2 regions of the Streptomyces sp. NPDC057287 genome follow, and region 2 is predicted to be linked to the other one. Evidence: riboswitches for the same ligand, from Rfam matches in the RefSeq annotation. Region 2 holds a riboswitch; the other holds the start of a gene.
The links. A riboswitch is a leader RNA that binds a small molecule or an ion and turns the genes downstream of it on or off. The one in region 2 is predicted to bind S-adenosylmethionine.
Positions count from the first base shown of each region.

Region 1: it holds a riboswitch for S-adenosylmethionine, as region 2 does, so the genes downstream of both, thrC (threonine synthase) here and ACFUNE_RS16290 (aminotransferase class V-fold PLP-dependent enzyme) in region 2, are expected to answer to the same signal.

Region 1 is NZ_JBHUYV010000006.1:51,449-54,810, forward strand. It holds gene ACFUNE_RS13110 (trehalose-6-phosphate synthase) at 1-699, opposite strand, end outside; gene ACFUNE_RS13115 (glucosyl-3-phosphoglycerate synthase) at 770-1,720, opposite strand; SAM riboswitch class I at 1,874-2,001, shown strand; gene thrC (threonine synthase) at 2,020-3,318, shown strand; gene ACFUNE_RS13125 (MoaD/ThiS family protein) at 3,347-3,362, shown strand, end outside.
Region 2 is NZ_JBHUYV010000007.1:246,248-249,609, forward strand. It holds gene ACFUNE_RS16280 (cytochrome bc complex cytochrome b subunit) at 1-261, shown strand, start outside; gene trpD (anthranilate phosphoribosyltransferase) at 385-1,449, shown strand; SAM riboswitch class IV at 1,535-1,652, shown strand; gene ACFUNE_RS16290 (aminotransferase class V-fold PLP-dependent enzyme) at 1,832-3,208, shown strand; gene ACFUNE_RS16295 (Lrp/AsnC family transcriptional regulator) at 3,357-3,362, opposite strand, start outside.

The sequences.
Region 1 (3,362 bases), on a different contig from region 2:
GGCGCCCAGCCCGTGCACCCCGATCCGGGTGTGGCCGGTGCCGCCGAGGATCTCCGTGCAGCAGCCGATGAAGGCGTCCGCCCAGCGGCGGGTCAGGAACGCGGCGCGGTCGGCGCCCAGGATGCCCCTGAGCAGCTGCTCGCCGATGTCGTCGGGCAGCAGCCTGAAGTAGTCGACGGGGGCCCAGGGGGTGTGCGAGAAGTGCCCGATGCGCAGGTCGGGGCGGAGCTCGCGCAGTATGCCGGGGACCAGCGAGAGGTGGTAGTCCTGCACGAGGACCGCGGCGCCCTCGGCAGCCTCCTCGGCGAGCGCCTCGGCGAAGGCCCGGTTGTAGGTCTCGTAGGAGGCCCACTGGCGGCGGAACTCCGCGTCGAAGACGGGCTCCACGGGCGTCTGGTAGATCATGTGGTGGACGAACCAGAGCACCGAGTTCGCGATGCCGTTGTACGCGTCGGCGTGGACCCCGGCGTCGATGTCGAGCATCCGGACGCCGGGCTCGGAGACGCCCTGCCGGACGGCCTCGCGGTCGCCGTCGCTGAGGGCCGCGCACACCCACAGCTTGTCGTCGACGGCGCTGAGGCCGGAGACGAGCCCGCCACCGCCCCGCTTCGAGTCGAGCGTGCCGTCCTCCCGCAGGGCGTACGACACCGGGCCGCGATTGGACGCGACGAGGACCTGGGCAGCGTGCTCGGAGACCATGTACCCGAACCTAGCCCGTCCGGGAAGCCTCCAAACGTGAAGCGGGTGTGGAGCCGTGCGGGAAGAACCGTTACGCCGCGTCGCGCGAGGCGTACTCCGCGATCTCCCGCATCGGTGGCCGTTCCTCCGTGTCCACCGCGTGGGTACGCGGGACGAAACCGCCGGGGCCCCGCTCGAACTGGGTGATCTCCGGCCGGACGAGCGGTCCCCGGGACAGCCGCAGCTGCGCCGTGCGGTAGATCGCCGCCGCCATCCGGCCGAGGGCCTGGCCGTCCTGGTGGCGGTGTTTGCGCACGCCGACGTCCACCTGGGCCAGCGCGTCCAGGCCCACCGTGTGCAGTGCGTCGACGAGCAGGCCCAGCTCCACTCCGTAACCGACGGGGAAGGGCAGCTGCTCCAGCAGGGAGCGCCGGACCGCGTACTCGCCGCCCAGGGGCTGGACGAAGCCGGCCAGCCGGGGCCAGTGGAGGTTGAGCAGCGGGCGGGCCACCAGCTCGGTCACCCGGCCGCCCTGACCTGCTGCTTCGCCGAGCGGCCGGTCGTACATGGCCTTGACGAAGTGTACCGAGGGGTCGGTCAGCAGCGGCCCGACGATCCCGGAGACGAAGTCCGCGGAGAAGTCCTTGAGGTCCGCGTCGACGAAGCAGACGATCTCGCCGCTGGTCACCAGCAGCGAGCGCCACAGGACCTCGCCCTTGCCGGGCAGGGCGGGGATCCGGGAGAGGATCGCGTCCCGGTGCACGACCCGCGCGCCGGCCCGCCGCGCCTGCTCGGCGGTGGCGTCGGTGGATCCGGAGTCGATCACCACCAGTTCGTCCACGAGCTGGACCTTCTCCATCAGCTCGCGCCGGATCTCGGCGACGATCGCGCCGACGGTCGCCTCCTCGTTCAGCGCGGGCAGGACGACGCTCACCCGGGAACGGTGCGGATCCCTCGCCCGCGCGGCCGTGAGGCGGTCCAGCGGGCGGTCGGCAGCTGACCAGGAACGCCTGGTCAGCCAGCGTTCCACCTCTTCCAGCACGGTCGATACTCCCTGTATGTGATCCATCTCGCGGTTCGGACGACTATCTCAACCGTCCGGTGCTTCGGTTACAGTCTTGAACAACGCGGATGACCCTCGCATGTCGGGGTCGGTCCGCGAATAAACGCCCGGATCCATGGTCCGGTGCCACAGCGCTCATCCAGAGGGACTGAGGGAACGGCCCGTTGAAGTCCCGGCAACCCTCCTGCCGACCGCGAGGTCACGGTGGGGAAGGTGCCAATTCCGTCTTGTGGCGAAATACGTCGCAAGGAAGATGAGGAGAAAGGGCCTCCGCCATCATGGCCGTCCAGACAGTTGCAGCAAACACCGATTCTTCCGCCGTGGACCTCGGTCCCGCCGCGGCGCTTTCCTGCCGCGAATGCGGCGAGCGGTTCGAACTCGGCCCCATTTTCGCCTGCGCGTCCTGTTTCGGGCCGCTCGAAGTGGCTTACGACCTGCCGAGCGGCTCCCCCGAAGAGCTGAAGAAGCGCATCGCCGAGGGTCCGAACAACATCTGGCGCTACGCGCCGCTGCTGCCGGTCCCCTCCGACGTCGCGGACAAGCCCAACATCAACCCCGGCTTCACCAAGCTGGTCAAGGCCGACAACCTCGCCCGCGAGCTGGGCGTGACCGGCGGCCTGTACGTCAAGGACGACTCCGGCAACCCGACGCACTCCTTCAAGGACCGTGTCGTCGCCATCGCCGTCGAGGCCGCCCGCGCCTTCGGATTCACCACCCTCTCCTGCTCCTCCACCGGCAACCTCGCCGGTGCCGTGGGTGCCGCCGCCGCCCGCGCCGGCTTCCGCTCGTGCGTGTTCATCCCGCACGACCTGGAGCAGGGCAAGGTCGTCATGGCCGCGGTGTACGGCGGCGAGCTGGTCGGCATCGAGGGCAATTACGACGACGTCAACCGCTTCTGCTCGGAGCTCATCGGCGACCCGCTCGGCGAGGGCTGGGGCTTCGTCAACGTCAACCTGCGGCCGTACTACGGCGAGGGTTCCAAGACCCTGGCGTACGAGATCTGCGAGCAGCTCGGCTGGCAGCTGCCCGACCAGCTGGTCATCCCGATCGCGTCCGGCTCGCAGCTCACGAAGATCGACAAGGGGCTGCAGGAGCTGATCAAGCTCGGCCTCGTCGAGGACAAGCCGTACAAGATCTTCGGCGCCCAGGCCGAGGGCTGCTCCCCGGTCTCCACCGCCTTCAAGGCCGGTCACGACGTCGTGCGGCCCCAGAAGCCGAAGACCATCGCCAAGTCCCTGGCGATCGGCAACCCGGCCGACGGCCCGTACGTCCTGGACATCGCCCGGCGCACCGGCGGTGCCGTCGAGGACGTCAACGACGAGCAGGTCGTCGACGCGATCAAGCTGCTGGCCCGCACCGAGGGCATCTTCGCGGAGACGGCGGGCGGGGTGACGGTCGGCGTGACGAAGAAGCTGATCGACGCCGGTCTGCTCGACCCGTCCCTGACCACCGTCGTCCTGAACACCGGCGACGGCCTGAAGACGCTCGACGCGGTCGCCCCCACGACCGGCCTGTCGGCGACGATCCGGCCCAGCCTGGACGCGTTCCGCGACGCGGGCCTCGCCGCCGCCAACTGACCACCCGAGACCGAAGGAAGGCACCCACATGAGCGTCAAGGTCC
Region 2 (3,362 bases):
AAGCGCCTGCCGCACGGTGAGTTCGTGGAGATCCACGAGCCGCTCAGCCCCGCGCAGCTGCACACGCTCACGGCGCACGAGCAGTACAAGCCGGTCGAGATCGGCCCGACGGTCGACGAGAACGGCGTCGAGCGCAAGCCGTCGGCGCTCCAGAAGGTGCGGGCCAGGCTCAGCAGGAGCTACTACGGCGAGGACAACCAGATCGCCAAGCCCACCGCCGAGGAGTACAAGGAGATCACCAGCGGCCACGGCCACCACTGATCACCTCAGCTGAACGCCACAGCGGGAGCCCCGTCCATCCGATGGACGGGGCTCTTCGCTGTCCCCGGGGCTGGATAGGGTGGAGGCATCCTTGTACCGGCTGTGGACCCCCAGGAGCGGACCATGAACGTTGTGACCCCGGACGGCGGCGACAGCGTGGCGGCCCCTACCTGGCCCGGCGTGCTGACCCCCCTCCTGCGCGGCCAGGACCTGAGCGAGGACGACACCGCCTGGGCCATGGACCGCATCATGAGCGGCGAGGCCACGGACGTGCAGATCGCCGGCTTCGCGGTCGCCCTGCGCGCCAAGGGGGAGACCGTCCGCGAGGTCACCGGACTCGTCCGCGCCATGTACGAGCACGCCCACACCATCACCGTGCCCGGCCGTACGGTCGACATCGTGGGGACCGGTGGCGACATGGCCAAGACGGTCAACATCTCCACCATGTCCGCGATCGTCGTCGCGGGGACGGGCGCGAAGGTCGTCAAGCACGGCAACCGGGCCTCCTCCTCGGCGAGCGGGGCCTCCGACGTCCTGGAGAAGCTGGGCGTCAATCTCGATCTGACACCGCAGCGCGTCGTCGCCGTGGCCGAGGAAGCGGGCATCACCTTCTGCTTCGCCGTGAAGTTCCACCCGGCCCTGCGCTACGCGGCCAGGGCGCGCAAGGAGCTCGGCACGCAGACCACCTTCAACATCCTGGGCCCGCTCACCAACCCCGCCCGCGTGCGCTCCCAGGCCATCGGGGTCGCCGACGTGAAGATGGCGCCCATCGTCGCGGGCGTGCTGGCGGCCCGGGGGAACTCGGCGCTCGTCTTCCGGGGTGACGACGGCCTGGACGAGCTGACCACCACGGCGACCTCGCGGGTCTGGATCGTCCGCGACGGCGCCGTCCGCGAGGAGCCCTTCGACCCGCGCGACGTCGGCCTGGACCTGGTCCCCGTCGAGGCCCTGCGCGGCGCGGACGCCTCCTACAACGCGGATGTCGCGCGTCGGCTGCTCGACGGGGAGAGGGGCCCCGTACGTGACGCGGTGCTGCTCAACACCGCCGCCGCGCTGGTCGCCCTGGACCCGGGCGAGGGCACGCTGAACGAGCAGCTCGCGGCCGGGATCGCACGGGCCGCGGAGTCGGTCGACTCGGGCGCGGCCAAGCGCGCTCTGGAGCGCTGGGTGGCGGCCAGCAACGCCTGAGGGGCGCACGCTGTGAGCAAGGGCGCAGTCCGGATCGCGGACTGCGCCCTTGCGCGTCGTCAGGGGTATGGCAAGATGCTGGTCAGGTCATGAGTGACAGCGACTACGGCCCCGGCCCGCTGTCCGGCAACCCTCCGTCCGTGGCGGGGTGCCCCGGGTGAAGACCAGGCCGCAGGCAGCGAGGTCTGTGGCAAGCGCGGGCCCCTCGGCATCGTTGTATGCCACCCCTTGGGGTCCTGGTCCCAGGGAGCCTCTTGTGAGCAAGCGAATGCGATAGGGCTCGACGCCCTCCTCCGCGCACCCAATTCTTCTGTTCCCGCGCTGCTGCGTCCTGTCGGACCGCCGGCGCGAGGATTTCGCCTGCCTCTCACGGGAGTTCGCCATGTCTGTCTCCACCGCTGCCGTCGACCAGTCGGTTTGTGCCCCGCTGCCGGTTCTGGGATCTGATGTCATCGTTCCGCTCGTTACGGGCGGAGATGTCACCTACGCCGCCCTCGACTACGCGGCCAGCGCCCCGGCCCTCCAGCGGGTGTGGGACGACGTGGCCGCCTACGCCCCGTACTACGGCAGCGTGCACCGCGGCGCCGGCTACCTCTCGCAGCTCTCCACCGACCTGTTCGAGGGCAGCCGCGTGACCGTCGCGGAGTTCCTCGGCTGCCGGGCCGACGACCAGGTGGTCTTCACCCGCTCCACGACCGACTCCCTCAACCTGCTGGCCGCCGCGCTGCCCGCCGACTGCCAGGTGTTCGTGTTCGAGACCGAGCACCACGCCTCGCTGCTGCCCTGGCGCGACGCCCGGGTGACCTGCCTCGACGCTCCGCGCACCCCGGACCAGGCGGTCGCCACCCTGGAGCGGGCACTGGCCGCACGTGACCCGCACGGGCCCGCGCTGGTCTGCGTCACGGGCGCGTCCAACGTCACCGGTGAGCTGTGGCCGGTGAGGGAACTGGCCGCCGCCGCCCACGCCCACGGCGCGAGGATCGTGCTCGACGCGGCGCAGCTGGCGCCCCACCACCCGGTGGACATCGCCGACCTGGACGTCGACTGGGTCGCCTTCTCGGGGCACAAGCTGTACGCCCCCTTCGGCTCGGGTGTGCTCGCCGGCCGGGCCGACTGGCTGGTGGCCGCGGAGCCGTACCTCGCCGGTGGCGGCGCCTCGCGCAAGGTCGCCCGGCGCACCGACGGCGGTGTGGACGTCGAGTGGCACACCACCGCGGCCCGGCACGAGGCCGGGTCGCCCAACGTCATCGGCGTGTACTCCATCGCCGCCGCCTGCAAGGCCCTGACCGAGGAGGGCTTCGACCGGCTGGTCGCGCGGGAGCAGCGGCTCGTGACCCGCGTCCGCGAGGGTCTGGCCGGTGTCCCGGAGGTCAAGGTGCTCTCGCTGTTCGGCGACGACGCCCCGAGGGTCGGCGTCATCTCCTTCGTGGTCGAGGGATGGAACAGCTCGCACTTCGCCGCGGCGCTCTCCGCCGAGTACGGCATCGGGGTGCGCGACGGACTCTTCTGCGCCCACCCGCTGGTGCGGACCCTGCTGGGCAGCGAGCCGCAGGACCCGGGCGAGTGCGGTGCTCCGGAGGCCGCGCCGGGGGAGAGGTCCCTCAACGCCATCCGGGTGAGCTTCGGCGCCGGCACACCGGACGAGCACATCGAGCGGTTCCTCGGAGCCGTCCGGGAGCTGGTCGGCAAGGGCGCGCGCTGGACCTACCGCACCGAGGAGGGCCGCTGCGTGCCCGACCGGGGTGCCGCACAGGTCTGAGGTGGGCGGATACGGCTCCGGCCGGCCCCGGGAGACGCTTCCCGGGGCCGGCCGGAGCCGTATGCGTACAGGGTCCTTCGTTCGGACCGGGCCGGATCAGGGGGCGGTGCCAGGGCCCGTGAGCCCGGCGTGATCCGGAGGAGGGGCCCTAGCC